DNA from 2 places in the Acetobacterium wieringae genome. Region 2 is predicted to be linked to the other one. Evidence: riboswitches for the same ligand, from Rfam matches in the RefSeq annotation. Region 2 holds a riboswitch; the other holds the start of a gene.
What was found. Region 2 has a riboswitch for FMN ahead of CHL1_RS01545 (ECF transporter S component). Riboswitches for the same ligand answer to the same signal wherever they lie in the genome.

Region 1 (15,943 bases), 300 kb from region 2:
AAGAATGAAGGCGGAGAAGTGAAGCCAGCTCTGGCTGAAAGCTGGGAAATTTCAGCAGATGGACTGGAATACACCTTTCATTTAAGAAAAGGGGTCACCTTTACCGATGGTGCGCCGTTTAATGCTGCCGCAGTCAAGCTGAACATGGATGCCATTCTTGGTAATGCGGAACGCCATTCCTGGCTGGACATGGTTAATGAGATTAAAGAAAATGTGGTGGTCGATGACCACACCTTCAAACTGGTCTTAAAGCATCCCTACTATCCAACCCTGGTGGAGTTGGGACTGACACGACCCTTCCGCTTTATTTCGCCCAACTGTTTTGTCAATGGCACCACCAAAGAAGGGGTTAGCGGCTATATCGGGACCGGCCCCTGGGTCTTATCGGAGCATGTCGACAATCAGTATGCCACCTTTACGCAGAATGAAACTTATTGGGGTGACAAAACTAAAATTAAAACCATTAACTGGAAGGTCATGCCAGATTCCCAGACGATCCTGTTAGCTTTGCAAAACGGCGAGGTCGATTTACTTTTCGGAGCCGATGGTGATCAGGTTGATCTAGATTCCTATAAGAAGTTGGAAGATGAAGGAGCCTACAAAACCTATATAAGTGAGCCGGTCGCTTCACGAGCGATTCTTATCAATAGTAATTCACCGATTACCAAAGATATTAAAGTTCGAGAAGCCATTGAATATGCCGTAAACAAGGAAAACATCATTCAGGGAATTTTAAATAACTCGGAGGATCAGGCCGATACGCTACTGTCTAAAGATGTTCCCTACTGTGATATCGATTTTAAAACCATCGCCTATAATCAGGAAAAAGCCCAACAGCTGCTCGATGAAGCCGGTTGGAAACCAGGAAGTGATGGGGTTCGGGAAAAGGATGGTCAGAAATGTGAGATTACCCTTTCCTATAATTCCAAGAACGCCCAGGAAGGTACCATTGCCACCTCCATTCAGGCCGATCTGGCAGCCGTAGGCATCAAGATGAATATTCTTGGGGAAGAAAAACAGGCCTTCCTGGATCGTCAGAAAACCGGGGATTTTGATCTGCAGTATTCGCTATCCTGGGGAACCCCTTATGATCCCCAATCCTATGTTTCATCATGGCGAATTCCCGCTCATGGAGATTATCAGGCTCAGGTTGGTCTGGAAAAAAAGCAGTGGCTGGATGAAACCATCACGAAGATTATGATCGAATCAGACGACAGCAAGCGGGCCGACATGTATAAAGAGGTACTGACCTATATTAATGATCAGTATGTCTATGTCCCGATTTCCTATTCAAAAACCAAGGCAGTGGGAATCAAGGGACTTGAAGGGGTAAGCTTTAACGATTCGCAATATGAAATCCCCTTCGAAAAAATGTACTTTTCCAATTAATCACCAATTTTGATTATCGAAAACAAAAGGGAGTAAGACCATGAAGCAATACTTCGTCAAAAGGCTCCTGTGGATGATTCCGATTTTGATCGGAATCTCCTTTTTTGCCTTTATACTGATTAATTTAAGCCCCAGTGATCCCGCTGAGGTGGCAATCCGGGTCAATGAGATCACCCCAACGGCTGAAAATGTCGCCCAGATGCGGGAGCAACTCGGTCTCGATGATCCCTTCTTAACCCGCTACGCTACCTGGCTGGGCAATGCCCTACAGGGTGATTTTGGTCACAGTTATGTCAATAATAAACCGGTAGCACAGGAAATTGCCAAGGCTCTGCCGCCAACGCTCTATCTGGCTGGGGTATCCTTATTGATCATTGTGGTTGTTTCAGTGGGGGTTGGGGTTTTATGTGCGGTAAAGGAAGATAGCCTTAGAGATAAGGCCTTACGGGGGATTGTCTTTGTGGGAACCGCTATCCCCGGTTTTTGGGCCGGGATACTCCTGATGTGGCTATTTGCCGTTAAGCTCAAGTGGTTGCCAACCAGCGGGATGACGGCTCCCGGTGCTGTCATTTTACCGGCAGTAACCCTGGCGCTGGGGTATATTTCCACCTATGTCCGGCTGATCCGCAACACTATGATTCAGAACAAGCGGGAAAATTATGTGCTGTATGGCCGGGTTCGGGGTCTATCAGAGAAGACCATCACCCGGCATGTTTTTAAAAACTCACTGCAAACTTCGCTAACCGCTTTGGGGATGTCAATTCCGAAGTTGATTGCTGGAACCGTGGTGATTGAAAATATTTTTGCCTGGCCGGGTATCGGTAGGCTTTGTGTGACCGCTATTTTTAATCGGGACTTTCCGATGATTCAAGCCTATGTCCTGATTATGGCGGTGTTGTTTGTTTTTTGTAATTTACTGGTCGATATGGGATCGGTCTGGATTGATCCCCGCAGAAGGGAGGCCTGAGATGGTCGGTTTTTTTAAACGTTTCCGTAAAGATAGCCTGGCAATGTCTGTCAGCTTTTTTCTGGGGACGGTGATTCTGCTAGCTGTTCTGGCACCCCTGGTTGCGCCCTATGATCCGACTGCCCAGAACATTATCAATAAATTTCAGGGGCCGTCGCTGGCTCATTGGTTTGGAACCGATCAACTGGGTCGGGACGTCTTTTCCCGGATTTTATATGGTGGCCGGGTCACCATTCTGGTCTCGCTCATGACCATGGCGGTAACGATTTTAATCGGCACGGTGCTGGGGGTGCTTGCCGGTTATTTCCGGGGCCGGCTTGATGATGTGATAATGCGGATTTGTGATATCATGCTGTCTTTTCCCAGTGAGGTGCTGATTCTGGCCATTGTGGGAATCCTCGGAACCGGAATCGCCAATATTGTTCTGGCCACGGTGATTGCCAAATGGGCCTGGTATGTGCGGATGATCCGGGCAATCATCATTCAGTTTATGGATAGTAACTATATCCGATTTGCCAAGGTATCCGGCTGTTCAACCGGACACATCATCAGAAAACATCTGTTGGTTGGAGCGCTGGGGGAGATTGCGGTGCTGGCGACACTGGATACCGCAGGAACAATTCTCAATATATCAGCCCTGTCCTTTCTGGGACTGGGGGTGCAGCCGCCCACCGCCGAGTGGGGGATGATGCTCAACGAAGCCAAAAATGTGATGACCACCAATCCTGGCCAGATGCTGGCGCCGGGCGTGGCGATTTTTATGGTGGTGGCAGCCTTTAATTTTTGGGTGACAGTATTCAGGAAGCGATGAATCCCAAGATCGACAAGGTCTTTAAAACCAGGCGATCATTGTTTGGGGCGATGTTTGGGCGCAAAAAGGCGGTGATCGAATGAGTGTAATTCTTGAGGTGAATAATTTGCGGGTAACTGATTCGCGGGATCAGGATGAAATCATTCATGATATCAGTTTTTCAGTGGCCAAAAACTCTTGTCTGGGAATTGTCGGGGAAAGTGGCAGTGGTAAATCGATGATCACCCGGGCCCTGTTGGGAATCACCAACCCCTGGTTAAAACACCAGGGAAAGGCCGTTTTTAAAACGTCCGGTGAAGCCATTGATTTGCTCAGACAAAACGAAGATACCCTGCGGGAAATCCGCGGAAAACAGATTGCCATGATTCTCCAGGATGCCATGTCGGCCTTTGATCCGATCACCAGAATCGGCGATCAGATGGCCGAAACCTTTGTCGAGAATAAGGGGCTAACAAAAAAGCAGAGTATGAACCTGGCGAAAGAGGCCCTGGCGGTGATGAATATTCGGGAACCGGATCAGGTAATAAAAAAGTATTCCCACCAATTATCCGGCGGGATGCTGCAGCGTTGCATGATTGCCACCGCCCTGGCAATGGAGCCGGAGTTGATTATTGCCGATGAGCCGACCACCGCCCTGGATTCGATTAATCAGGGACAGGTTGTGGAGGAGTTTTTAATCATCCGCCAGAAAATTGGCACCGCCCTGATTTTTATTTCCCATGATCTGGGGGTGGTTAAGCATCTTTCCGATCAACTACTGGTGATGAAAGATGGGGTAGCGGTGGAATATGGCGACGCTGTTGACATTTTTAAAAATCCCCGGCATGCTTACACCCGATATCTGATTGATACCCGACTGGAATTGACACACGCTTTTCAGCGGGCGATGAAAAAAGGAGACCACCATGGCTAATCTGCTGGAAATAAAGGATTTGGAAAAAAGCTATCTGCAGGTAGGAACAAATTTTAAGGGAGCCCGGAATAAAATCCTCAATGGTGTTAATTTAAGCATCACTGCTGGCTCCTGTGTTGGCCTGATTGGTGAAAGCGGCAGTGGCAAAAGCACCCTGGCCCGGCTGGTGATGGGGCTGGAAAAGCCGGAGAAAGGCAGTATTTTATTTGAAGGGCTGCCAGTCAGACAGTGGCTTAAAAATAATAAGGGAAAAATGTCGGTGGTATTCCAGGATTATACCGCTTCGGTCAATCCCCGCTACACCGTAACAGAAACTATTGCTGAACCGCTTTGTGCCAGTGGTGCAGAAAAAGATTTGGATTGGCACATTGAGCAACTGCTGGTGAGGGTAGGGCTGGAGCCAGAGGTCAAAAACCGTTACCCCCATGAACTCAGCGGTGGGCAGCTGCAACGGGTCTGTATTGCCCGAGCCATTGCCACGAAACCCCGCTTTATTGTGCTGGATGAAGCCATCAGTTCACTGGATGTATCGGTTCAGGCCCAGATTTTAAAGCTGCTTCATCAACTGCGGGTAGAGATGAACATCACCTATCTCTTTGTGGCCCACGATCTGCAGGCGGTGGCCCATCTTTGTGATAAGATTGCTTTTTTGTATCAGGGGCAAATTGTCGAAGAAGTAGAAAGTGGGGAATTGGCCCGGGTCAACAATCACTATGCCAGAGCTTTGCTGGCATCGGTTATTCCGTTTGAGGTTTAGATAAAACCGGAACGCCTGCGTAAAAAATAGCATTAAAAAGGCGTTCCGGTTTATATATTGACAAAAGCAGGGATATTGTTGTAAAATAACACTGTTAAAAGGGAGTAGTTGTTATACAAAGTCAACATACTGGTGACGATGGTCGCCTGGCTTTGTAGCCGATTCCGGTAACGAGACTTTTAGCATAGTCCATTTTGTGGTGGGTTATGCTAGGAGTCTTTTTATTTTGGGATGCTTTCAAATTACAAAACAGGAAGGAATACAAATGTACACAGGATTTATTGCTTTTTTAGTAGCGGTAGGAGCCGTGGTGCTGGCTGAAATGGGAGATAAAACCCAGTTGTTGGCGATGGCCTTTGCTACCAAGTATCAGGCCGGGAAGGTGATGCTCGGAGTCTTTATTGCCACCGTCTTTAACCACGCCCTGGCGGTAGCCGTGGGAAACTATATCACCCGCTTTGATGGTGCCCAGATCTGGATTCAGGGGATTGCGTCATTGTCCTTTATCTTTTTTGGACTCTGGACGATTCGGGGGGATAAACTGGATGGCGAAGAGAACCGGACCACCCGCTTTGGTCCGGTGATTACCGTGGCGGTGGCTTTCTTTATCGCCGAAATGGGCGATAAAACTCAGCTGGCAACCATTGCCCTGGCCACCAAATTTCCCGAAAATGCTCTTGGCGTGTTGATCGGAACCACCACCGGAATGCTGATTGCCGATGCCATCGGGATTATCATCGGGGTGGTACTCTGTAAAAAAATACCCGAGCGGACGGTCAAACTGGTATCCGCCGGAGCTTTTATGTTGTTTGGTTTTATTGGTACCTATCAGGTGGCCACCCAGCAGTTGCAGTTGGCGATGACAACCGTGCTGCTGTTGATGTTGGCCTTGCTTATTCTAACAGCCGGGGCATCCTATTATCTGATTAAAAAGGAAAAGGAAGCAGGGCATTCGGATACGTATCCGTCATGTCCAGTGGATCAGACAAAAAAACGATCAGACGACAAATAAAAAGCAGGTAAGACTGTAGCGGTCTTACCTGCTTTTTATTATTGTTGAATGACATAAGCGCAAATACCCGGGGCTAAAGCCAACACAATTATTTTTATTGAAGTCCCAGACCGGCGACAATCTCATCAATACCGGTGAGAATATAGTTGGGACGGTAGGGGAATTGCTTAACCGTGTCCCGGGTTGACACGCCACTAAGGACCAGGAAGGTCGTCAAACCCGATTCAATACCAGCAATAATATCGGTATCCATCCGGTCACCGATAATCAGGGCATCATCACTGTGAACGCCCAGCCGTTTGATACCGGTACGCATCATCAGTGGATTGGGTTTACCGACGTAGTAGGCTTCTTTACCGGTGGCCAGTTCAATCGGTGCCACCAAGGCCCGACAGGCTGGTACAATGCCTTCTTCGGTGGGGCCAGTTAAGTCCGGATTGGTGGCGATCAGTTTGGCACCTTTCTGAATCAATTTGACTGCCCGCATCACGGATTCGTAATTATAAGAGCGGGTTTCGCCGAAAACGACATAGTCCGGATCGACATCATTCATGGTAATTTCGACGTCGTAAAGGGCATTAACCAGACCCGGTTCACCAATGACATAGGCCGAACAGCCGGGGGACTGATCTTTTAAGAATTTGGCAGTGGCCAGAGCACTGGTATAAAAATGGCTTTCATCAATTTCCAGACCCAGTCGAGCCAGTTTTTCTTTTAGTTCAATGGGTGAACGTTCGCTGGAATTTGTTAAAAAGAGGAAGTTCTTATCTTCAGCATAAAGCCAGTTGACAAACTCCTTGACTCCCGGCAACAGTCTGTTACCATGGTAGATGACACCATCCATATCGCAAATAAAGCCTTTTTTATCTTTAATTAATGCTAATAACTCTTCATTCATTTTATTACCTCCGATTAATTTTCACTTATTTACAATATTATACCCCAACAAAACCGGGTTCGTCTTAAAAATTTGGCAATTTTATGTAAAAAACTGAAAATATATGTAAAAAGATCATTAAAAATAAGCATGGCAAAATTTTTTCGTCTTCGCATAGGTATTTGCACGATCAGCTGTGATAAACTGCAATAAAAGAAAAATACGATGCCAGGAAGGCGAGGGGATAAAAAATGGAGACAATCTTAAATAATTATGATGATATGCGGGTGATGCGAATGATTAAAAAACAGTTGATCTCTTGTGAGTCAAACCTGGAACTGCTCCGTAAAGAGTATGAGGAAAAAGACGATCAGCTGTTAGCCCTGGGAATTAAGAAAGAAGTGACCAATCGTCCGGTTGACGAAGCAGAAGTAGCGGAATTAACAGTTCGGCTGGAAGCTTTAAAAAAAGAAATTCAGGAAATTGAAGAAGATAAGAGTAAAATGGCGGCCTACAACGCCTATACCCGTCGTTAGACAAAAACGGTTAAAAGCAGATCTTGACTTTAGTGGGCTGATGTAATAAAATCAAAACAGAATAAATAAAGCACAAAATGGGGTACACCACCGAAAGGGTGTAATCGCATTTTGTGCTTTTTTTGCGTCTGAAACAGCAAAGGAGGAAGTGAGATGCGTGTCAATGGAAAAGAAATGACCCTGGTTAACAATCAGAGTCTGTTACAGTTTTTAGAAATCAATGGATTTGATGTGGCTACTCTGGCTGTCGCCAGAAATGGTGAAATCGTTCCGAAATCGAGCTATGATGCGGTGCTGCTTTGTGAAACGGATACCCTGGAAGTGGTACGTTTCGTTGGCGGTGGGTGATGGTAAGTAGCCGACTAAAGATCACCATGAACGAACAGGGCTTAAAAAACAAGAAATAAAAAACAAAAGGAGAAAAGATGACAGATCAATTAGTAATTGGCGGACACACGTTTAATTCCCGGTTTATCCTGGGATCAGGAAAGTTTTCACTGGAAATTGTCAAGGCGGTGGTTGAAAACGGCGGGGCAGAAATCGTCACGCTGGCCCTACGGCGGGCGAATCACGGTGGGGAAGAAAATATTCTGGATTATATCCCCAAAAACATTACCCTGCTGCCCAATACCTCCGGTGCCAGAACGGCTGAGGAAGCGGTCAAAATCGCCCGGCTGGCCCGGGAAATCAATTGTGGGAATTTTATCAAGGTGGAAGTGATCAGGGATTCCAAATATCTGTTTCCCGATAATTATGAAACCATCAAGGCCACCGAGATTCTGGCCAAGGACGGCTTTGTGGTGATGCCCTATATGTATCCGGACTTAAATGTGGCCCGGGATTTAGTCAGTGCCGGGGCAGCGGCAGTGATGCCCCTGGCATCCCCGATTGGCAGCAACAAGGGCCTTTGTACCCGGGACTTTATTGAGATTCTAGTTAGTGAAATCCCAGTTCCGATTATTGTCGATGCGGGGATCGGGCGGCCGTCCCAGGCCTGTGAGGCGATGGAAATGGGCGTGGCAGCGGTGATGTGCAATACCGCAGTGGCCACAGCTAAAAACATTCCGCTGATGGCCAAAGCTTTTGGTCAGGCGATTGCGTCGGGCCGTAATGCCTATCTGGCCGGTCTCGGCCGGGTCTTAACCCATGGCGAAGCGTCCAGCCCCTTAACCGGATTTTTGGAGGATTAGAATGATAAAAAAACGCACTGATCCAATGGTCTATCAACCTGAGATGGAGAAAATAGACTCCGATATTCGGGATAAAGTCTTAAAAAATGTGGATAAGTATGATGATCAGAAAATTACCGACAGTGATGTGGAAGAAGCCCTAAAAAAAGAACGATTATCCATAAGCGATTATGGAGCCTTATTATCACCGGCAGCGACGCCATATTTAGAAGAAATGGCAAAAAAAGCGATGATCGAAACAAACAAACACTTTGGTAACAGCATCGGTCTGTTTACCCCGCTTTACATTGCCAATTATTGTGAAAATAATTGTGTATACTGTGGATTTAATTGTAAAAATAAAATCCGCCGGGGTAAGCTTAGTCTGGCGGAAATGGAGACGGAACTGAAAGCCATCGCCAAAACCGGATTAAAAGAGATCTTGATCTTAACCGGCGAATCCCGGCATCATTCGGGAGTGGAATATATCGGCGAAGGGGTTAAGCTGGCAGCAGAATATTTTGCCACTGTGGGGATAGAAATCTATCCGCTGAATACCAATGAATATGCGTATCTGCATAACTGCGGAGCCGATTTTGTTTCGGTTTATCAGGAAACCTATGATTTGAGCAGATATGAACAGGTTCATTTAAGTGGGCCCAAGCGGGTTTTTCCCTATCGCTTTGAGGCTCAGGAGCGGGCCTTGCTGGGGGGGATGCGGGGCGTTTCTTTTGGGGCTCTGTTGGGGTTGGGTAACTTCCGGAAGGATGCCTTTGCCACCGGACTCCACGCCTATTTTATTTTGCAGAAATACCCCCATGCCGAAATCAGCTTTTCCACGCCCCGGCTTCGCCCCTTTATTAACAAAGCCGATAACAACCCTAACGACGTCCATGAGAAACAGCTGCTGCAGGTGATGCTGGCCTACCGGTTGCTGATGCCTTTTGCCGGGATCACCATTTCCACCCGGGAACGGCCGGGCTTTCGGGACCATGTCATCGGGATGGTGGCAACAAAAATTTCGGCCGGTGTCAGTGTTGGGGTTGGTGGACATGAGCAGGAAGAAAAAGGCGATGAACAATTTGAGATATCTGATCCCCGCAGCGTTCCCGAGGTCCATCAGATGATTTTAAACCGGGGCCTTCAGCCGGTTTATTGCGACTATATCCGGGTATAATACCTTCACTAAAATGGGTGGTGTTTTTTAGTCGGGATATGATAGACTATAGACAAGAAAAATAAAGGAGCCAAGTATGCTGATTTGTATAACGAACCAGAAACTGTGCCAGGATGATTTTCTCGGTCGCATTGAAGAAATCGCCAAGGGGCAGCCCCATGCCATCATGCTGCGGGAAAAAGAACTCAGCGAGGCAGACTATAGGGAACTGGCCATCAAAGTAAAGGAAATCTGTGATCGGCACCTGATTAAACTGATTATCAATCATAATCTTGAGATTGCCGAGGAACTGAAGGTGGAAGCGGTACAGGTGTCAATTCATGACATTCGGAGAACCTGCGAAGCGATCCGGAACTTTAAGCAGGTCGGGGTCTCGATTCACTCAGTGGAACAGGCCCGGGAAGCCGAAGCCTGGGGGGCCAATTATTTAATCGCCGGTCATATTTTTCCCACTGATTGCAAAAAAGGTCTGCCAGCCCGGGGACTGATTTTTCTTAAAGAGATCTGCAGTTCCGTCTCAATCCCGGTTTTTGCCATAGGCGGGATCAGTCAGGCCAACTATAAAATTGCGATGATGGCTGGCGCTAAAGGCGTTTGCATCATGAGCGAAGCGATGACTACCGATCATCCTGAAACCCTGGCGCAACGATTTATCGTTTAATGAGTGGTTCTTTTATAGCACAACAACAATTGAAGCGGATCGGAGATAAATAAATAAAGGGATAAGGCTATGCCATGTCCCTTTTTGTTTTTTCCATAAAAGTCAGTAGTCGATCCTCATCAAGCGGTTTGGCATAGTAAAAGCCCTGGGCAATATGACAATTATTTTTCAGTAAAAAGTCAATCTGTTCGGGGGTTTCCACTCCTTCGGCAATGACCTGGAGATTAAAATTTGAGGCCAGTTCAATGATAACTTTGGCAATGGTGCCATTGTCATAATGGGGAATCCCTTTAATAAAGGAACGGTCGATTTTGATCTTATCCACGGCAAATTTCTTGAGATAACTCAAAGAAGAGTAGCCGGTGCCAAAATCATCGATGGAAACCTGGATCCCCATCCGGTGAAATTCGCTCAGGATGGCTTCGCATTCGTCTTCATTATCCATCAGAATCCCCTCGGTGATTTCCAGTTCCAGCAGCTCTGGTGGTAACTGGGTGCGGGTTAAAATGGATTGAATCAGTTCCCCGATATAGGGGGCCTTAAACTGAAGCATCGAAAGATTAACCGCAATCGGTATTTGATAACCCAGCGATTGAAGCTTTTTCCCAAACTCACAGGCAATTTCCAGCACCCATTCGCCCAGAGGGGTAATCAGATTCGATTCTTCGGCTATGGGAATAAAGCTCCCCGGAGGAACCATCCCATTGCTGCTGTTCCAACGAATTAAAGCCTCCAGGCCGAGAATCTGATTGGTGGCCATATCCACCTGGGGCTGGTAGTAAAGAACAAATTCCTGATTGCTTAGGGCATTGCGCAGCTTGTTTTGCATTTCGTATTTTTGAATCGAGAGGCTGTTGATGTCCTTATCATAGAACTCAAAGCGCCGTCCCTTGTTGGCTTTGACATTATTGAGGGCAGAAGCGGCAGTCTTTAAAAGCTTGCCATAGTGGTTGGCATCGTTGGGGTAGAGACTGATTCCGATACTGACATCAACAATCAGTTCTTCATCATGGATGGAAATCTGTTTTTCCAGTTCCTTGCTTAAATCCATGATGTATTCATATAAATCTTCGTTGGAAGAAACATACGCTTTCAGTATACCAAACTCGTCATTACCCAAACGGGCCAGCACATCCTGATCGCTGACCAGGGTCTTTAGGCGACTGGCCAGGGCAATCAATACCTTGTTGCCAAAATCAAAACCTTTGGCCTCATTGATAATTCGGAAATCATCGATATTGATCAAAATCAGGGCATGGTTACCGGCAGCGCTGCCGTCTCCACTGATTAATTCCATTCCCGATTCATCCAGAAAGACCTTATTGTTGAGTTTGGTCAGATAGTCAAAATACTTCAGATAATAAATATCTTTTTCGATTTGCTTATGGGCCGTGAGATTGGTGATGTTGCCGATATAATAATCGGTATCGTCGTTTTTCACCTTACTGATCCGCAAAAACAGAAACAGCGTTTCGGAGGAATTTTGAGCATATTCAATTTCGCCGGACCAGACCGGATTCATCTCGAGGCTGTCAATCAGGGGTTGATTGATCAGGATGCCCTTTTCAGAAAGGTTCAGCGCCGGGATTTCAGTTTCCGGAATCCCAATCATTCGGGAAAAGGCGGTATTTTGATAGATACAGAAGAATTCTGCGTTTAAAATAAAAATACCTTCATCGGTACCGGATAAAAGCTCCAGAATCATTTCCAGCTGGGATTGAACAGCCTGGCGTTTGTCAATTTCCTGGTTCAACGCCTGATTGTTGGTTTGAACTTCTTCGATGTATTGGATGATCCGATGGCTCATCATTTTGAGCCCCCGGGATAAAATACCAAGCTCATCTTCCCGGTCATAAAGGGTGCTCGGCAGATTAATTTCCTGATCACCCTGGCTGAAGGTTTCAACGGCACCGGAAATGGTTATAATCGGTTCGGAAATAAGCCGGGTCATCCGCCGGATAAACAGCGCAATCATAAACAGCAGTACCAGGGAAATAAAGAACAGACTAAAAATAAACTGATTCAGCGGGGCCAAAACTTCCGACCGGGGGATGACCGTGACCACAATCCAGTTGGATGACTGGGTGGGCACATAGGCGATGTATTTGGCGTTATTTCCCATTTGGTATTCAATGACACCACTATCACCGGAGGTGATTTGGCTCATATAAAGGTCAAGATAGGCGAAGGGATTAACCCCTCCCGCAGCAAAAACTTCAGGATCATCAGGATGATAAAAAATACTGCCGTCTTTATTGATTAATAGGGTATAGCCGTTTTTGCCGACTTTGTAGGTGCTCATCAATTTGGAAATATCAGTCACCTGCAGGTCAATGCCCATGGCGCCGATCACATTGTTGTTTTTCAGGATCGGGGTCGTAATGGAGACCACCATTTTTTCGGTAACAATGTCAATATAGGGACTGGTGACGGTCACACCCCGGGATTGTAAGGTTTCCATGTACCAGAGTCGTTTATTCAGATCATAGTCTGGTTTGGGATCAAATTCGGGGGTCGAGGAAATCAGATCGTTGGATTTGGTAACCCCGATGTAAGCCAGAGAAATATTGGGATCAGAAGCCTTGATGGCCTGGAGTTCCTGGGTTATCACATTAAACAATGGATGTTGGCGCTTTTCCTCCCGGGTGTTGAGCGCTTCAGTGATAGCCTGATAATCCTGATTGGTTTTCATCTGTTCGACAATAATAATATTCTTCTCGATAAACTTGTCAATTTCAGTGGCAATTTGCTGGGCGTCCTTGGAAATTTGTTCTTTACTGTTGGTTTCAAAAAAACCACTTAACATTTGGATGGAAATGATCCCATAAACGGCAAAGGCAACAAAAATAAATCCAATAACAATTGTTCCCACCCGTCGAATCAGGCTTTTTTTAAACCAGTGCACAATGGGGCCATCCTTTCTCTGAAGGGTCAGTCAATAGTAGATATATGTTAGTTTTATCTTGCTTTTTCATGTTCCTATTATAAACGAAAAAGCGCTGAAAGAAAAATAAATTTTATTCTATTGACAGGAATATTGCGATTATGTTAAAGTTTAATCAATTAAATATGAAGTCTTCAGGGCAGGGATAGTTTCCCTACCGGTGGTATAGCCCACGAGCCGCAAGGTATGATTCGGTGTAATTCCGAGGCCGACAGTTAAAGTCTGGATGAAAGAAGATAATCAAGTTTGCATGTCAAATATCTTTGTTTATTTAGCTCTGAAATGGTAATCATTTCAGAGTTTTTTTATACGAGGATCAGGAAAGCTGTGAACAAAAGTGCCCTGGATGTTTATTCAGGGCACTTTTGTTTTTGAGGGAGGAATACTGGTGGAAAAACAGGATCATTACATGGAAATAGCCATCGATTTGGCTAAAAGAGGTCGAGGTTGGGTAAATCCCAATCCTCTTGTGGGAGCAGTCATTGTTAAAGATGATGTGATTATTGGCAGCGGTTATCACGAAAAGTATGGAGGACTGCATGCTGAGCGTAATGCGCTGGCGGCCTGCAATGAGTCACCGGTCGGGGCGACCCTATATGTGACGCTCGAGCCCTGCTGTCATTATGGCAACACACCACCATGTACCGAGGCCATTATCGAAAGCGGGATTAACCAGGTAATAATCGGTGCGACTGATCCCAATCCGTTAGTTGGTGGCAAGGGAATTGAGATTCTCAGACAGCAGGGGATCACAGTGATAACCGGAGCGCAGGAAGAGGCGTGTCAGGAGCTAAACACTATTTTTTTTCACTATATCAAAACGAAAACCCCTTATGTGTTAATGAAATACGCCATGACTCTGGATGGCAAAATTGCCACCCGTACCGGGAAATCGAAATGGATTACCGGAGAGGCGGCCAGGAACGCCGTTCATCAGACCCGCAATGAAGTGATGGGAATCATGGTGGGGGTTAACACCATTTTACAGGATGATCCCCAACTGACCTGTCGGATTGAAGGCGGCAGAAACCCCATCCGGATTATCTGTGATACCTATTTGCGCACTCCGCTGACAGCACAGGTGGTGACATCGGCCCGGAAAATACCGACCTATCTGGCCACCTGCTCTGAGGATCAGCAAAAAATAAAACGGTTTGAAATCATGGGCTGCAGAATTTTAAAAAGTGCAAAAGACGGGGAGCATCTTGATCTCCGGGAACTGATGGTGCAATTGGGGCAGGAAGGAATCGACAGTATTCTACTGGAAGGGGGCGGTACCCTGAATTTCAGCGCTTTAAAAAGCGGTATTGTGAGTAAGCTCCAGGTTTATCTGGCCCCCAAAATATTTGGTGGTGCGGTACGCAAAACTCCGGTGGAAGGCCTGGGGCTGGCAGATCCAGCCGAGGCCTTCCAGTTCACGGATCGAAAAATAAAAATATTCGGGGATGATATCTGCCTCGAATACACAAAGAGGTAAGACATGTTTACAGGAATTATTGAAGAAGTTGGCAAAATCACTGCGGTCATTAAGGGACAACGATCTTCCCAACTGTGGGTTCAGGGTGCGGTCACGATGGATGATTTAAAACTGGGCGACAGCGTGGCGGTGAATGGAGTGTGCCTGACGGTATCCCAGTTAAGCGGAAATAAGTGGATGGCCGATGTCATGAGTGAAACGCTGAACCGCAGCAATCTGGGCGATCTAAAAGGCGGATCAGCCGTCAACCTGGAACGGGCAATGCCCGCCAATGGCCGTTTTGGCGGGCATATGGTAGCTGGTCATATTGACGGAACCGGTCACATTGTGCAAATCACCAAAGATGATAATGCCGTGATCTTTGAGATTGGTGCACCGCCAAAAATACTCCGCTACATCATCGAAAAAGGGTCCATTGCCATTGATGGCATCAGCTTAACGGTCATCGAAATGACTTCCGTCAGCTTTAAGGTGTCCATCATTCCCCATACGGTGAAGCAGACGATCCTGGGCATTAAGAAACCTGGCGATCCGGTCAATCTGGAAAACGACCTGGTCGGCAAATATATCGAAAAGCTGTTGATGAATCCAGCCGTCAAAACAGATCGCCACCAGGAAAAATCCGCTGGTGTGACCATTGATTTTCTGACTCAGGCAGGGTTTTAATAAAAAAATAATAAGATTAAGAGAGGGTACTATGTTTAAATTTAATACCATTGAAGAAGCACTGGAAGATTTACGAGCCGGTAAAATTATCATCGTGACCGATGATGATGACCGCGAAAATGAAGGCGACTTTGTCTGTGCGGCTGAATTTGCCACCACCGAAAACGTCAACTTTATGGCTGTCTATGGCAAAGGGCTGATCTGTATGCCGATGAGCGAAAAATTGGTCAAAAAATTAGCCATTCCCCAAATGGTTGCGGATAATACCGATAATCATTGCACCGCCTTTACCGTGTCCATCGATCATGTCGATACCACCACCGGTATTTCGGCAGCAGAGCGTTCGGTTACCGCCATCAAGTGCGTCGACGAGAACACCAGACCAGAAGATTTTAGGCGGCCCGGCCATATGTTTCCATTGGTAGCCAAAGAAAATGGGGTATTGGAACGAAACGGCCATACCGAGGCCACCGTTGATCTGGTCAAACTGGCGGGGTTGAAAGAATGCGGTCTGTGCTGCGAAATTATGCAAGAAGACGGCACGATGATGCGGACTCCGGAACTGATCGAATTGGCTCAGACCCATC
Region 2 (15,943 bases):
CAAATAACTACCATATCGGACGTCTGATTAAGGTTAATCTCCGTAATCTTCAAAATAACCGGGGCTTTCTGGATGCCACTGGGGCCAAGCATGTGCTGATTGCCACACCCAACCTGGTCACTACCTTTGATTTCAAAAACGCTTATGATATCCATATAAAAAATGACAGTGACATTACCCTGATTTTTAAGAAAGACGATCCTCTTTATCATCTTAAGGATAATGATCTCTATCTGGAATTTACAAAAAATCGAGTCAGCGGTCTTCATTATAAGCGGGAACGCACGACTGGCCATTTTTTTACGGAAATGTTTTTTATCAAAAAATCAATTCTGATGGAGTTGCTGGATCTTAGTGAACGCACGGGTGACTGGGATTTAATTGATATGATCAAATACAATATTGACACCCTGCAAGTCTTTGGTGCTCAGCATACCGGTTATATCAAACGGGTGAACTGTCTGGAAAACTATATGAAAACCAGTATGGATCTGCTGGAATATGAGATCATGCAGGAGCTTTTCCTGGGCAAAAATTCCATCCATACCAAGATCAAAGATAACCACCCTACCCTTTATGAAGATCCGGCCCAGGTATCCAATTCGATTGTGGGCAGCGGCTGCATCATTGAAGGAAACATTACTCACAGCATTATCTTCCGGGATACCAAAATGAATGCTGGTTCACATATCCAAAATAGTATCATCATGCAACGATGCGAAATCGGGAGAAATGTTAATTTGAATTATGTGGTTATGGATAAGGACAGCAGAATCAGCGATCACACCACCTTAGTTGGCAAACCCCATGCGCCCATTGTTTTAAAGAAAGGCACGGTAATTTAAATGTTAAACGTCCTATTTGTCACTTCAGAAGCTTACCCTTTTTCAAAAAGTGGTGGCTTGGGAGATGTGCTGGGCGCTCTGCCAAAATCATTTCCTGACGATGTTAAAACCCAGGTAATCCTGCCATATTACAGCACCATTCCCGAAGAACTGCGTCAAAAAATAAAGCCCCTCAAACACTTTCAGATGTGGATGTCCGACACCCTACACTATTGCGGGCTTTTGACTGCTGAGCACGAGGGCGTGACCTTTTATTTTATCGATAATGAAGCCTTTTTCAAGCGACCCTCGCTTTACGGTTATTATGACGACGGTGAACGATTCAGCTTTTTTTGCCGAGCGGTGCTGGACTCCCTACCACTGCTTGATTTTACTCCGGATATAGTTCACTGCAATGACTGGCAGACTGCTGCTGTGGCCTACCTGCTCAAACATCAGTACCGCCGGGCTTTTCCCGATACAAAGGTGGTTTTTACGATTCATAATATCCGTTATCAGGGTGTTTACGGCTTTCATGATATCAGCCCCTATCTCCACCTGGGCTTCTTACCCTCAGATTTGGAGTTTTATGGAAAAATCAATCTGATGAAGGGGGCGCTGTACGCCGCCGATCTGATCACCACCGTCAGTCCTACCTATGCTGCTGAACTGAAAGACCCTTATTATGGTGAAGGACTGGATGGCGTGATTCGTCACCTCGACCAGCAGGTTGTCGGGATTCTCAATGGCATTGACGAATCCATTTACGATTCCAAGACCGATCCGGCTTTATTTGTTCCCTATGATAACCCGGAAAAAAAGAAAGTGGAAAACAAGAAAGCCCTACAGGAGTATTTCGATCTGCCCGTCCGGGGGGATGTCCCAATGGTCTCAATGATCACCCGGCTGGTTGAACAAAAAGGACTGGATCTGGTATCTAACGTTATTCATGAAATTTTGCAGCTGGATCTCCAGCTGGTGATTCTGGGAACTGGTGATGCCATTTATGAAAATTTGTTCCGTAGCATCGCCTACAACTACCCTGATAAAATGGTCACCATCATTGATTTTGATGAAGCGCTGTCCCGTAAAATCTATGCCGCCAGTGATTTCTTCCTGATGCCCTCCAAATTTGAGCCCTGCGGACTCTCCCAGATGATTGCCATGCGTTATGGCGCTGTCCCCATCGTTCGTGAAACTGGCGGCCTTAAAGATACCGTCACCTATTTTAACGCCAAGACAAAGAAAGGTAATGGTTTCAGCTTTGCAACCTACAACGCCCACGACATGCTTTTTACCATTCAACATGCCGTATCCCTATATCATAATTCTCCCGCAGCTTATAAAAAACTGGTAAAAAATGCCTATAACACCCATTTTGACTGGAAACAATCAGCTGATATTTATCTTTCATATTATAATAAATTAATGGAGTGATAAGATTATGAAATTTCGTCATCATTCATGGGAACTGGCCTTTCGATCGCCCTTTGGCGCACTGCCAATTGGCAATGCCGTCACACTGCGGGTTTATGCCACTGAAATTGAAAAATTAAAACTGCGAACCTTTTTTGATAACCAGGAAGTAACCCACCCGATGATCAAATCCCGGGATATCAATTATTGGGAGATCACTCTGGATATGCCCACAATTCCCGGCATCTTCTGGTATGACTTCAGCTTTGAATCCCGGGGCCGAGCCTATGCCTATGGCACCCAACACGATCACTTGGGGGGTGAAGGGCGGATTTATGAAACAAAACCGCCGTCTTTTCAAATTACGGTTTATGACCCGCAGCGACAGTCTCCAGCCTGGTATACCCAAGGTATCATGTACCAGATTTTTCCGGATCGTTTCCATCGAGGTGCCGACTTTGATCTGAACAATTTCCATCGGGATGCGATTCTCCATCCCAATTGGAGCGATACCCCCCACTATTTCCGGGAAAAAGACGGTGGTATCAAATACTGGGATTTTTTGGCGGCACCCTGGAAGGGATCACCGAAAAACTGGACTATCTGCAAAGCTTGAACATCACCATTTTGTATTTGAATCCTATTTTTAAATCCCGTAGTAATCACCGTTATGACACTGGTGATTATATGACCATTGATCCCGCTTTAGGCACCCAGGAAAGCTTTGAAAGGCTGGCTTCCGAGTGTCAAAAACGGGGTATCGCCATCATTCTGGATGGGGTTTTCAGCCATACCGGTGATGACAGCCTATACTTCAATCGTTATGGGAATTATCCTGGGGTTGGTGCCTATCAATCAAAAGAATCTGATTACTATCCCTGGTATATCTTTTCTGATTATCCCGATACCTACTCATGCTGGTGGGGCGTTGATGCGATGCCAAATACTGACGAAATGCATCCCAATTTTCAGGCCTTTATCTATAAGAACAAGGATAGTGTGATCCGTCACTGGATGACTGCCGGCGCTTCTGGTTGGCGGTTGGATGTGGCTGATGAACTGCCGGATCCGTTTATCAAGGGTCTCAAAGCTGCCATGCTGGAGGAAAACCCTGACAGCATTCTGATTGGTGAAGTCTGGGAGGATGCCTCCCGCAAAGTCGCTTATGATGAGCTGCGCACCTATTTTTCCGGTTATGAATTGGATGCTGTCATGAACTATCCATTCCGGGAGACCTTTATCGACTTCGTCCTTGGGGATAAAAGCTCCGGACTCGCCGCCCGGATTATGATGTCCCTCTATGAACACTATCCCCGGGATCAATTTATGGGGAATATGAACCTGATTGGTAGCCATGACCGACGACGAATCCTTAACGTCCTCGGCGAAGCCTATAAATTTTTAGGAAACCATTGCCATAAAACCTATCGTCTGGACGATACCCAGTATGCTTTGGCCGTAAAACGCTTAAAACTACTCAGTTTGATCCAATTTACCTTTCCGGGGGTTCCCTGTTTGTATTATGGAGATGAAGCCGGGGTTCAAGGCTTTGAAGATCCCTATAACCGACGTACCTACCCCTGGGGGAATGAGGACCCCGATCTCCTCGCTTGGTATCGAATGATCACCAAGCTGCGAACCGAACATTCGGTCTTTCAAAACGGCACCTGGAAACCCTATGAGGCCAGTGACGATCTTTTCGTTTTTGAACGACGGAATGAAGATGCCCTCTGTTTTTGCCTATTTAACCGCAACACGCGAGCCGTTCACTTGTTCAAACACCCGGATTTTGCTGGCTGCGAAGGTTTAGACCTGATTTCCGGCGAGGCCGTTGCATTGAACCCCATCGTCCTCCAGCCACTTTCATCTGTCATTGTAATGGTCACACCCCACTCCTGTCAGCTCATATAAACAAAAAAGATTGCGGGTAGCCGTAATCTTTTTTTGTTTTTTTCTGATGATAAAGGGTATTAAAATAAAGATTTACCTTCTCCATAAATAAAATCGATTAAATTGCGAACTTTAAAATACTAGTTTATTACAGGAAAGGAATACTCATGAAACCATCACAATGCCTTGAAGAAATCGCAGCCTTTAAATCTGCCTATAAAAAAAAGATTGAAGAAGTATCCGGCGAATATCTTTCCGAGTCATCAGTCCTTGACCAGTACCAGGCTTTAGCCGAAATTGTCATGGATAAAATAGCATCCCAGTGGGCAAAAACGAGATCTCAATACGATGAGATCCCCCACAAGCGGGTCTATCTCTTTTCCATCGAATTTTTGATTGGCCGGCTACTCAAAGCCTATGTCAACAGTCTGGACATGGAGTATACGGTCAAAACTGCCATGGCTGAACTGGGCCTTGATTATGAAACGATTCTTAGTCAGGAAACTGATCCGGGTTTAGGAAATGGTGGATTGGGACGATTAATGGCCTGCTTTTTAGAGTCTTCGGCCACCCTGGGATTTCCCTTTCATGGCAATGGCATCCATTATAAGCACGGTCTTTTCGAACAGAAAATTATCAATGGTGAACAGGTTGAAGTGGCCGATAACTGGCTACGACACGGTTATCCCTTTGAAATCAGAAAACCCAATGAGTCCGTTGTTGTAAAGTTCTATGGTAATCTTCATTCTGAAAAAGTCAATGGGGTGCTGACCTTTGTGCATGAAAACTACGAACCAATCTTAGCCGTCCCCTACGACATCCCCATTAAAGGATACCACAATAATACCGTCAATTCGTTACGGTTGTGGAGTGCAGAACCGATTGAAGAGTTCGACCTGCCCAGTTTCAACGAGGGGCAATTCCTTGATGCCGTCCGTCATAAATCCGAGGCTGAGGCAATTACTCAAATTTTGTACCCCAATGATAACAAGTTTGATGGTAAACAATTGCGTTTGAAACAGGAGTACTTTTTTGTCTGTGCCGGTTTAAAACGGATGATTACACGTTTTAAACGATATAACAACAATTGTTTGGATGATTTTGCCGAAAAAATCTGTATACACATCAATGATACCCATCCCGCCCTCTGCGGCCCTGAAATGATGCGCATTTTTATGGACGAAGAAGGATTAAGCTGGGACGATGCCTGGAAGATTACGGTCAACTCACTGACCTTCACCAATCACACCGTGCTGCCTGAAGCCCTGGAAAAATGGCCGGTGGACATGATGAAGTTTCTACTGCCGCGGATCTATATGATTATTGAAGAAATTAACCGCCAATTCCAGGAAGATTTAAGAATAAAATCGGGACTTAATGAACTGCAAATCAGTTCATTATCAATCATTCAGGACGGTCAAGTCAACATGGCTAATCTGGCCATAATTTGTTGCCACTCCGTGAATGGTGTTGCAGCCCTTCACAGTAAAATTTTAAAAGAGGAAACCTTTAACGGTTATTACAAGCTCTTTCCCGAACGTTTCCGTTCTGTTACCAACGGGGTTACGCCCCGTCGTTTCCTGATCAACAGTAACACGGGTCTGCGGGATTTGATTACTGAATCCATTGGTACCGACTGGATCAATAATCTTTATGCCCTTGAAAATCTGATGAATTTTAAAAACGATGCCTCGTTTGTTGAGCGGTTCAATCACATCAAACTGGAAAATAAAATTCATTTATCCAACCATATCAAAAAGAACAATCATATTGATGTAAACCCCGAATCGATTTTTGACATCCAGGTCAAGCGCATTCATGAATACAAACGACAGCTTCTGAATGCTTTACAGATCCTCCATTTGTATAATCATTTAAAAGCAAACCCCTATTTGGAAATCGTCCCCCGTACCTTTATCTTTGCTGGCAAAGCAGCCCCGGGATACTATTTTGCCAAGGAAGTTATCAAACTGATTAACGCCATTGCCAGCCTTGTCAATAATGATAAAGATATCCGGGATCAGATCAAAGTTGTCTTTCTGGCAAATTTCAACGTTTCTTTAGGTGAAATTATTTATCCTGCCGCCAATATTTCCGAGCAGATATCGACCGCTGGAAAAGAAGCATCTGGCACCGGCAATATGAAATTTATGATGAATGGCGCTGTTACCTTGGGTACCATGGATGGTGCCAACATTGAAATTCATGAGGCCGTCGGTGATGACAATATTATCACCTTTGGCTTGTCCGCTGATGAGGTTTCTCATTATCAAAAGAACGGCGGTTACAGTTCAGTCCAAATTTATGAGAATGATGAGCGAATTCAAAAAATCATGCATCAACTGATTGACGGTACCTTTGGTCACCTGGCTAGTTTCCAAAGCATTTACGATTCCCTGCTCTTGTATAATGACACCTATTTTGTTCTAAAAGACTTTGACTCTTATGCCAATGCTCAGGATCAAATCAATAAGCTCTATCAGGATAAAAACAAATGGTTTGAAATGTCTCTTTGCAACGTAGCATACTCCGGCCTATTTTCCAGCGATCGCGCAATCCTGGAATACCAGAAGAATATTTGGAAGACACTGTAGATTATGCCCCCTCCTTTCCCTTTTTTAAAGAAACCCCGACCGGATTTTAATCTGGTTGGGGTTTCTTTATGGTCTGCCATTTTTCTTTCTAAAATACATTCGTCTTAAACGGTTCCTAAGGCTCCGCTGTGCTGCGCCTTCGTCGCGTCAGTCGCCAGATGGCTCCTTCCTTAAAAATATAAAAAGAGCCTTCGTCTCAAACGGCTCCTAAAGTTACTGCCATCTAATGAATCCGTGCAACTCCGTCGCAGCTATCGCTGCGCCTCCGTTTGGGTCTTCGCCCCATAAAAAAATAGATTCATAATGAAAGATATTAAGTATCCTTATATCTTTCTCATAACTTTACTGCCGTTTACTCGCTCATGCGACGAAGGCGTAGCTAGCGCTGCGCCTTCGTCGCGTCAGTCGCCAGATGGCTCCTTCCTGAAAATATAAAAAACTTTCATCTCAAACGGCTCTTAAAGTTACTGCCGTCTAATGAATCCGTGCAACTCCGTCGCAGCTATCGCTGCGCCTCCGTTTGGGGCTTCGCCCCATAAAAAAATACAGACATAAACATTGATTTCCAAGTGAACTTGAATCAATATTTATGTCTGTATTTTTGCACGACTTCATTAAAAAAAAATCCCGCAACGTCCTATCCTCCCAGGCAGTTGCCCACCAAGTACTTTCGGCGCTGGAAGACTTTACTTCTGTGTTCGGTATGGGAACAGGTGTGGCCCTTCCGCCATCGTCGCGAGATTAATTAACTATTTAATTATTATTGCATTTTCAAGTGTCTTTTATGATCACGCAGTGATCATTCAAAACAGCACAGTGTATAAATTCTTGGATCAAGACCTCGGTCGATTAGTACTGGTCAGCTCCATATGTTGCCATACTTCCACATCCAGCCTATCTACCTGATCGTCTATCAGGAACCTTAACCATTTCTGGTGAGATATCTTATCTTGAGGGGGGCTTCGTGCTTAGATGCCTTCAGCACTTATCCCTTCCAAACTTAGCTACCCAGCTATGCTCCTGGCGGAACAACTGGTGCACCAGTGGTTTGTCCGTTCCGGTCCTCTCGTACTAGGAACAGCTCCTCTCAAATATCTAACGCCCACGACGGATAGGGACCGAACTGTCTCACGACGTTCTGAACCCAGCTCGCGTGCCTCTTTAATGGGCGAACAGCCCAACCCTTGGGACCTGCTTCAGCCCCAGGATGAGACGAGCCGACATCGAGGTGCCAAACCTCCCCGTCGATGTGGACTCTTGGGGGAGATAAGCCTGTTATCCCCGAGGTAGCTTTTATCCGTTGAGCGATGGCCCTTCCACTCGGAACCACCGGATCACTAAGCCCGACTTTCGTCTCTGCTCGAGATGTCTCTCTCGCAGTCAATCACCCTTTTGCCTTTGCACTCTAAAAGATGGTTTCCAACCATCCTGAGGGTAACTTTGGGCGCCTCCGATACTTTTTAGGAGGCGACCGCCCCAGTCAAACTGCCCGTCTGACACTGTCCGATGACCGGATTACGGCCACTCGTTAGAATTCCAATAGTACAAGGGTGGTATCCCAAGGATGGCTCCTTCGAAACTAGCGTCCCAAATTCTTTGCCTCCCACCTATCCTGTACGTGTACTACCAAAACTCAATGCCAGATTGCAGTAAAGCTCTACGGGGTCTTTCCGTCCTGTCGCGGGTAACTCGCATCTTCACGAGTACTACAATTTCACCGGGTGTGTTGTCGAGACAGCGCTCAAATCGTTACGCCTTTCGTGCGGGTCAGAACTTACCTGACAAGGAATTTCGCTACCTTAGGACCGTTATAGTTACGGCCGCCGTTTACTGGGGCTTAAATTCGCACCTTCGCTTGCGCTAAGCACTCCTCTTAACCTTCCAGCACCGGGCAGGCGTCAGCCCCTATACATCATCTTTCGATTTAGCAGAGACCTATGTTTTTGCTAAACAGTCGCTTGAGCCTCTTCTCTGCGGCCCCCCTTAAGGGGCACTCCTTCTCCCGAAGTTACGGAGTCATTTTGCCGAGTTCCTTAACAACACTTCTCCCGCTCATCTTAGGATTCTCTCCTCGCCTACCTGTGTCGGTTTACGGTACGGGCACCCTCTCTCTCAATAGAAGCTTTTCTTGACAGCGTGAAATCAGCGACTTCCCTACTTATTTTTCGTTCCCCGTCACGCCTTGGCCTTAAGAACCGGGGGATTTGCCTCCCAATTCAGCCTTGACGCTTGGCCCAGCTTTTCCAACCGCTGGGTTCGCTTATCCTTCTGTGTCACTCCATCTCTCAAACAATTAAAGGTGGTACAGGAATTTCAACCTGTTGTCCATCGCCTACGCTTCTCGCCTCGGCTTAGGCCCCGACTTACCCTGAGCGGACGAACCTTCCTCAGGAAACCTTGGGCTTTCGATGGTGAAGATTCTCACTTCACTTTCGCTACTCATGCCAACATTCTCTCTTGTCTTGTGTCCACCTAACCTTACGATTAAGCTTCGCCCTCAAGACATTGCTCCCCTACCACTATGGTAGTACCATAATCCATCGCTTCGGTGCCAGATTTTAGCCCCGTTCATCTTCGGCGCACAACCACTCGACCAGTGAGCTATTACGCACTCTTTAAATGTGTGGCTGCTTCTAAGCCAACATCCTGGTTGTTTGTGCAGTTGCACATCCTTTCCCACTTAATCTGGACTTGGGGACCTTAGCGGATGGTCTGGGCTGTTTCCCTTTTGACTATGAGACTTATCTCACACAGTCTGACTGCTGTATATAAGTGTATGGCATTCGGAGTTTGATACGGTTCAGTAAGCTTTACGCCCCCTAGCCGATTCAGTGCTCTACCTCCATCACTCTTCTTTACAACGCTAGCCCTAAAGCTATTTCGGGGAGAACCAGCTATCTCCGTGTTCGATTGGAATTTCACCCCTATCCACAACTCATCCAAGCCTTTTTCAACAGACACTGGTTCGGACCTCCACTTGGTTTTACCCAAGCTTCATCCTGGTCATGGATAGATCACACGGTTTCGGGTCTACAGCATGCAACTTGTCGCCCTATTCAGACTCGGTTTCCCTGCGGCTCCGTACCTGAAGTACTTAACCTTGCTACATACCGTAACTCGTTGGCCCGTTCTACAAAAAGCACACCGTCACTTGCGCTCCGGCTGCTTGTAAGCACAGGGTTTCAGTTTCTATTTCACTCCCCTTCCGGGGTTCTTTTCACCTTTCCCTCACGGTACTTTCCGCTATCGGTCAATCAGTAGTATTTAGCCTTGGGGGGTGGGCCCCCCATCTTCCCACAGGGTTTCACGTGTCCCGTGGTACTCGTCGATTACCCACTCACTCTATTTTCACTTACGGGGATCTCACCCTCTTCGTCCGGCCTTCCCATGCCGTTCAGCTAATAAAGTAAATTTGTTGTAATCCGGGCTCTTCCTCTTTCGCTCGCCGCTACTCAAGGAATCGATGTTTCTTTCTTTTCCTCCGGGTACTAAGATGTTTCAGTTCCCCAGGTTCCCTCCATAACGCTATGTATTCACGTTACAGTGACTGGTCTTCTACCAGCCGGGTTTCCCCATTCGGATATCTGCGGATCAACGGTTATGTGCACCTTCTCGCAGCTTTTCGCAGCTTGTCGCGTCCTTCATCGGCTCTGATTGCCAAGGCATTCACCCTGTGCTCTTTTCTTCTTGATCCTAAAATTACGTTTCTAATGTTGTTAACATTTTGAAATTGTATTTCATTTATTTATACACTATGCTGTTTTCAATGATCGTTTGGACGCCTACCACTGTTTGGGTATTTATCCCGCTAAAAAATGCATCCGAGGATGCCTTCTTAAGCTTTTTTGTATGAACCAGTCATACAAAAGAAAATAGTACCATGACTTCCTGTATTCCCTAGAAAGGAGGTGATCCAGCCGCACCTTCCGATACGGCTACCTTGTTACGACTTCACCCCAATTACTGACCCCACCTTCGGCAGCTGGCTCCTTGCGGTTGCCTCACTGACTTCGGGTGTTGCCAACTCTCGTGGTGTGACGGGCGGTGTGTACAAGACCCGGGAACGCATTCACCGCAGCATTCTGATCTGCGATTACTAGCAACTCCAACTTCATGCAGGCGAGTTGCAGCCTGCAATCCGAACTGAGATCTGTTTTAAGGGATTAGCTTCACCTCGCGGTTTCGCAGCCCTCTGTTCAGACCATTGTAGCACGTGTGTAGCCCAGGTCATAAGGGGCATGATGATTTGACGTCGTCCCCACCTTCCTCCGTGTTATCCACGGCAGTCTGCTTAGAGTGCCCAACTAAATGATGGCAACTAACCACAGGGGTTGCGCTCGTTGCGGGACTTAACCCAACATCTCACGACACGAGCTGACGACAACCATGCACCACCTGTCTCTCTGTCCCCGAAGGGAAAGTCTGATCTCTCAGATTGTCAGAGGATGTCAAGACCTGGTAAGGTTCTTCGCGTTGCTTCGAATTAAACCACATGCTCCGCTGCTTGTGCGGGTCCCCGTCAATTCCTTTGAGTTTCAACCTTGCGGTCGTACTCCCCAGGCGGAGTGCTTATTGCGTTAGCTGCGGCACTGAGTCTCCCCAACACCTAGCACTCATCGTTTACGGCGTGGACTACCAGGGTATCTAATCCTGTTTGCTCCCCACGCTTTCGCACCTCAGCGTCAGTATTTGTCCAGCAAGCCGCCTTCGCCACCGGTGTTCCTCCTAATATCTACGCATTTCACCGCTACACTAGGAATTCCACTTGCCTCTCCAATACTCAAGTCTTTCAGTTTCAAATGCATGTCACCGGTTGAGCCGGTACCTTTCACATCTGACTTAAAAAACCGCCTGCGTGCCCTTTACGCCCAGTAAATCCGGACAACGCTTGTCCCCTACGTATTACCGCGGCTGCTGGCACGTAGTTAGCCGGGACTTTCTTCTTGGGTACCGTCTTTTTTCTTCCCCAATAACAGAGCTTTACGATCCGAAAACCTTCTTCACTCACGCGGTATTGCTGCGTCAGGGTTGCCCCCATTGCGCAATATTCCCCACTGCTGCCTCCCGTAGGAGTCTGGACCGTGTCTCAGTTCCAGTGTGACCGTTCGCCCTCTCAGACCGGTTACCCATCGTCGCCTTGGTGGGCTGTTATCTCACCAACTAGCTAATGGGACGCGGGTCCATCCTATGGCACCGGAGCGTTTAACAGCAAAGCCATGCGACTTCACTGTATTATAAGGCATTACTCCCAGTTTCCCGAGGCTATTCCTTTCCATAGGGCAGGTTACCCACGCGTTACTCACCCGTTCGCCACTTTCTAAGATTTCATTCCCCCGAAGGGTCATTCCATCTCGTCTCGTTCGACTTGCATGTGTTAAGCATACCGCCAGCGTTCGTCCTGAGCCAGGATCAAACTCTCAATAAAAAGTTTGTATTTAAAGCCGTTAGGCTTTTAAATGCTGTCTCATTTTGAATAAAGCGTATTTTATACTCTACCGAGTTAATGTTTTATAGAGTTCATCTCTCTGTTTCTATTTAGCCTCATTCACCCTCGCGGATGTTTTGGCTGTTTTACAGGTTTTATGGTACTATTCTCTTTTCTATGACCGTTGCCACTCCGTCGTTTTTTCAGTGTTTCCGACTGAAGAAGCTTTTCTATTATATCGTCGTTTCTTGTGATTGTCAAGCTGTTTTTTGAAATTCTTTTAAGTTCATTTCAATGTTTCAGCTGTGTCCGCTGCCTCACTCGAGACAACTTCATTAGTATACGCTCTTTTCACCCTCCTGTCAACTAGTTTTTGAAAGTTTTTTCATGTTCTCTGTTATGTCCTACTCACAGTTATTGGGAATTCAAAAAAGGAACCTGAAATCAATTGATTTCAGGTTCCTTAGTATAATGAAGTTTTAACTATTTACTTTCTGCGACCTTTGCTTCTTGAATCTCCAGACCCAACACCTTGCTGACGGATTTGTAAACAACAAAGGTAATGACTGAATTGATTCCAGCTTTGATCAGATTAAAGGGAATAATGACTGGGATAATCATTGGTAAAACTGCCTCCACCGGAATTCCCAAAAATATCGGTGTGATGGCAATGTTCCATAACGCCATGGTTATTGTCATCGTGACCGTACCCAATGCCAAACCGATGATTGCACCTTTTCTGGTTCTGTTTCTTTTGTAAATATTTCCGGCTACCAATACAAAGGATCCAGTTGCGAAAAAATGCATCAGAATTCCAATAATCCCGCTAGCCGAACTAACGGTCACTCCCTGCAAAACACAAACAACAGCAGTTAGAATTAGACCACCTAAAGGGCCAAACATAAATGCACCGATAAAAATAGGAATATCGGCTGGATCGTACTCCAAAAATGGCGCCGCCGGAAAAATCGGAAAATGAATCAGGTAAACCAATAGTATGGACATTGCCGCCAATACTGCCATCTGGGTCAATTGTTTTGTCTTGATTTTCATAAAAATCCTCCTTCAATTGTCTGTCCAGTCAACTTAAAAAGCCCTTGAAAATTTCTTTTCAAGGGCTTTGCGCGTAAAATTGTACGCCATTTCTTTCATCCGGACTATACCGTCGGTTCTGGATTCTAACCAGATCGGCCTTTCGGCTCGTGGACTTATCGCTTTTACGCATCACCACCGGTGAGGACTTACACCTCGCCCTGAAACAGACTATTTATTTATTTAATTATATACCCGCTTGAATTTCTTTGTCAATGATAATTTTTAGCCCGCACTAACTAAACATCTTTTTCTTGAATAGCACAAAGGCGGCTACTCCGGTACAGGCAATCGAAATCAATACCACACTCCAGAAGTTGGGAATTGGCAACCCTTCAACGTTCATTCCGAAAAAACTGGCAATCATCGTTGGTATCGCCATTAAGATTGTTAATGAGGTTAATATCTTCATCACAATATTTAAATTGTTTGAAATAATCGATGCAAAGGCGTCCATGGTTCCGCTGAGAATGTTGGCATAAATATTGGACATCTCAATAGCCTGCTGGACTTCAATCAGCACGTCTTCTAACAGTTCTTTATCTTCTTCGTAAAGCTTAATAATCCGACCCCGTTCCAGTTTTTCCAAAACCCCCTGGTTGGCTTTCAGGGATGTCGAGAAAAACACCAGACTCTTTTCTAGATCAAGAAGTTGAATCAGTTCTTTGTTTTTCATGGATATGTGCAATTGCCGCTCAATATCGGTACTCATCCGATTAATGTGGCGCAGGTAAATCAAAAACCGACTGGCCACTCGGTAGAGGATTTGGAAGATAAAACGGGTTTTCAAATTAGTGTGGACATTTTTTACTCGGCCTTTGGTAAAATCATCAATAAGGGTGTTTCCTCTTAAGCAGACCGTAATAATATTATCAGCGGTTTGAATGATCCCAACTGGGATGGTGGTGTAAAGCACCAATTTGGTATCTTTTTCAATGACTGGAACGTCAATGGTGATTAGTGCCTGATTATTATCTTCCAGCTCCACCCGGGAAATCTCTTCTTCATCCAGGGCAGCTCGCAGAAAATCTGGTTCCACTGCTAATTCTCTGGTAATAAACTGCAATTCTTCTTCAGTTGGATTAACCATGTTGATCCAGCTGTTCTTTTCAATGGTTTCAATTTCTTGAATCTTACCATCAATTGTTTTGTAGATTTTGATCATTGCTTTCCTCCTTTTATTAAGAGCAGCCCATGATCCGTAAGATATTTTGGGCGCTCAGTTTTTGTTCATTCTGTTTTATACGCTTCTCTCCAGGGTCTGCGTCCATCCTATCTCACTCCTTTTTTCGAATTTGCACCAATGATAAACCATTTGTCAACTTTACCTGTGGTTCTTTGGTTAAAAAATAAAAAACTCCTCTTTAATGGAGGAGATTTTCGCACAGCAAAAATAATGATTCCTCCATTCGTTGAGTTTTGGCACTATACAGCATAGGGCATTGCCCAACTGCATTAAGTAAAACCTTAATTCGATAGTACCTGTTGACCCATTGGCATCTTTCGATGTTTCCGGGCAGCAGCCATATCTGTATAGGAGCCTCACCTAACAAAAGAAACATTTTATTTATTATTATTCCAAATTAACTATATCTTTTTATCTCACCGTTGTCAATGATTTTTAAGATAAGCCGCTATAAATTAACCCTTTGACCATGTTGCCAATTATAGCTGACTCTGCAAAAAAAAGAATCTGTATTAAACAGATCCTTTTAACCGATCATTCTATCTAAATTAATTAAGAAGCACTATGCTTTTTTCGATAAACGACCACGCCAATAATCACCAAAACAACCACAATAGCCCCAATTATTCCGGCTACACCGGCGATTAACCAGGGATTGGGCGAATCCGGTTGAACAATATTTACCCGAACGGTGGCCACTGCACTTTTGAAATAATTATTGCCTTTATATTTGACAATAACTTCCTGCTCACCAACTGCTCTGGTATAATCAAGCTCGATATCATCCCGATTGAACTCAATTTTATTATTGTTATCATCCACTACTGCAACGCACAGATCCTGATATACCGCATCATCGAGATTTTTGGTATTATCATCGTATTCTACACTGGGCGGATTTTGGGAAACAATCAGCGAACTGTCATCTTTACTGGTGATGGTTACTGTTTGAGTAGCCGTACTGCTGTTAAACTGATCCGTCCCCTTATATTTTACCGTCACCGGCTGCTCACCGGGCACCCGGTTATAGCTCAGTTCGATGTCGGTGGTTGTAAAATTAATTGCCTTACCTTTGCTGTCAACGACCTGAATGGTCAATGCTTGATAAACAGTAGCATCCAATTTTCCTGAATCAGTGGTATAGGCCGCTTCAATCGGCGGTTTGGCCAAATTAATAGAGGTGTTTTCTTTAGTTGGTGCTGGTGGATCCACCTTCCCGGTAATTTCAACATTTCCGGTGGCAGTGCTTGGCGAAAACTGATCGTTGCCCTTATATTTTACGGTTACATCCTGTTTTCCCGGAGCCCGGTTGTAGCTCAAATCAATGTCAGCTGCCGTAAAACTGATTTTGTTGTTCCCCGCATCAACAACCACGATACTCAAGGCCTGATAGACAGCTAAATCCAGTTTTGCCGAATCGCTGGTATAAGCGACCGCTGGGGGCTTCGCAGCAACGGATACCTTACTATCCTGTTTTCCGGTGATCTGAACTGTGGCATTAACCTGGCTCGGATTG

Region 1: it holds a riboswitch for FMN, as region 2 does, so the genes downstream of both, ribD (bifunctional diaminohydroxyphosphoribosylaminopyrimidine deaminase/5-amino-6-(5-phosphoribosylamino)uracil reductase RibD) here and CHL1_RS01545 (ECF transporter S component) in region 2, are expected to answer to the same signal.

The regions. Positions count from the first base shown of each region.
Region 1 covers NZ_CP097897.1:19,858-35,800, forward strand. Annotated here, with positions in the region: gene nikA (nickel ABC transporter substrate-binding protein) at 1-1,389, shown strand, start outside; gene opp1B (nickel/cobalt ABC transporter permease) at 1,430-2,356, shown strand; gene opp1C (nickel/cobalt ABC transporter permease) at 2,358-3,167, shown strand; gene CHL1_RS00115 (ABC transporter ATP-binding protein) at 3,247-4,080, shown strand; gene CHL1_RS00120 (ABC transporter ATP-binding protein) at 4,073-4,837, shown strand; gene CHL1_RS00125 (TMEM165/GDT1 family protein) at 5,103-5,849, shown strand; gene CHL1_RS00130 (HAD-IIA family hydrolase) at 5,944-6,747, opposite strand; gene CHL1_RS00135 (hypothetical protein) at 6,978-7,262, shown strand; gene thiS (sulfur carrier protein ThiS) at 7,416-7,610, shown strand; gene CHL1_RS00145 (thiazole synthase) at 7,688-8,452, shown strand; gene thiH (2-iminoacetate synthase ThiH) at 8,454-9,608, shown strand; gene CHL1_RS00155 (thiamine phosphate synthase) at 9,685-10,269, shown strand; gene CHL1_RS00160 (bifunctional diguanylate cyclase/phosphodiesterase) at 10,337-13,174, opposite strand; FMN riboswitch at 13,340-13,455, shown strand; gene ribD (bifunctional diaminohydroxyphosphoribosylaminopyrimidine deaminase/5-amino-6-(5-phosphoribosylamino)uracil reductase RibD) at 13,602-14,690, shown strand; gene CHL1_RS00170 (riboflavin synthase) at 14,694-15,356, shown strand; gene CHL1_RS00175 (bifunctional 3,4-dihydroxy-2-butanone-4-phosphate synthase/GTP cyclohydrolase II) at 15,388-15,943, shown strand, end outside.
Region 2 covers NZ_CP097897.1:317,213-333,155, reverse strand. Annotated here, with positions in the region: gene glgD (glucose-1-phosphate adenylyltransferase subunit GlgD) at 1-845, shown strand, start outside; gene glgA (glycogen synthase GlgA) at 846-2,261, shown strand; gene CHL1_RS01575 (hypothetical protein) at 2,269-2,856, shown strand; gene CHL1_RS01570 (glycoside hydrolase family 13 protein) at 2,742-4,151, shown strand; gene CHL1_RS01565 (glycogen/starch/alpha-glucan phosphorylase) at 4,298-6,724, shown strand; rRNA gene rrf (5S ribosomal RNA) at 7,349-7,465, opposite strand; rRNA gene CHL1_RS01555 (23S ribosomal RNA) at 7,554-10,417, opposite strand; rRNA gene CHL1_RS01550 (16S ribosomal RNA) at 10,626-12,149, opposite strand; gene CHL1_RS01545 (ECF transporter S component) at 12,633-13,202, opposite strand; FMN riboswitch at 13,286-13,414, opposite strand; gene CHL1_RS01540 (magnesium transporter CorA family protein) at 13,477-14,406, opposite strand; M-box (ykoK) riboswitch at 14,639-14,802, opposite strand; gene CHL1_RS01535 (hypothetical protein) at 14,980-15,943, opposite strand, start outside.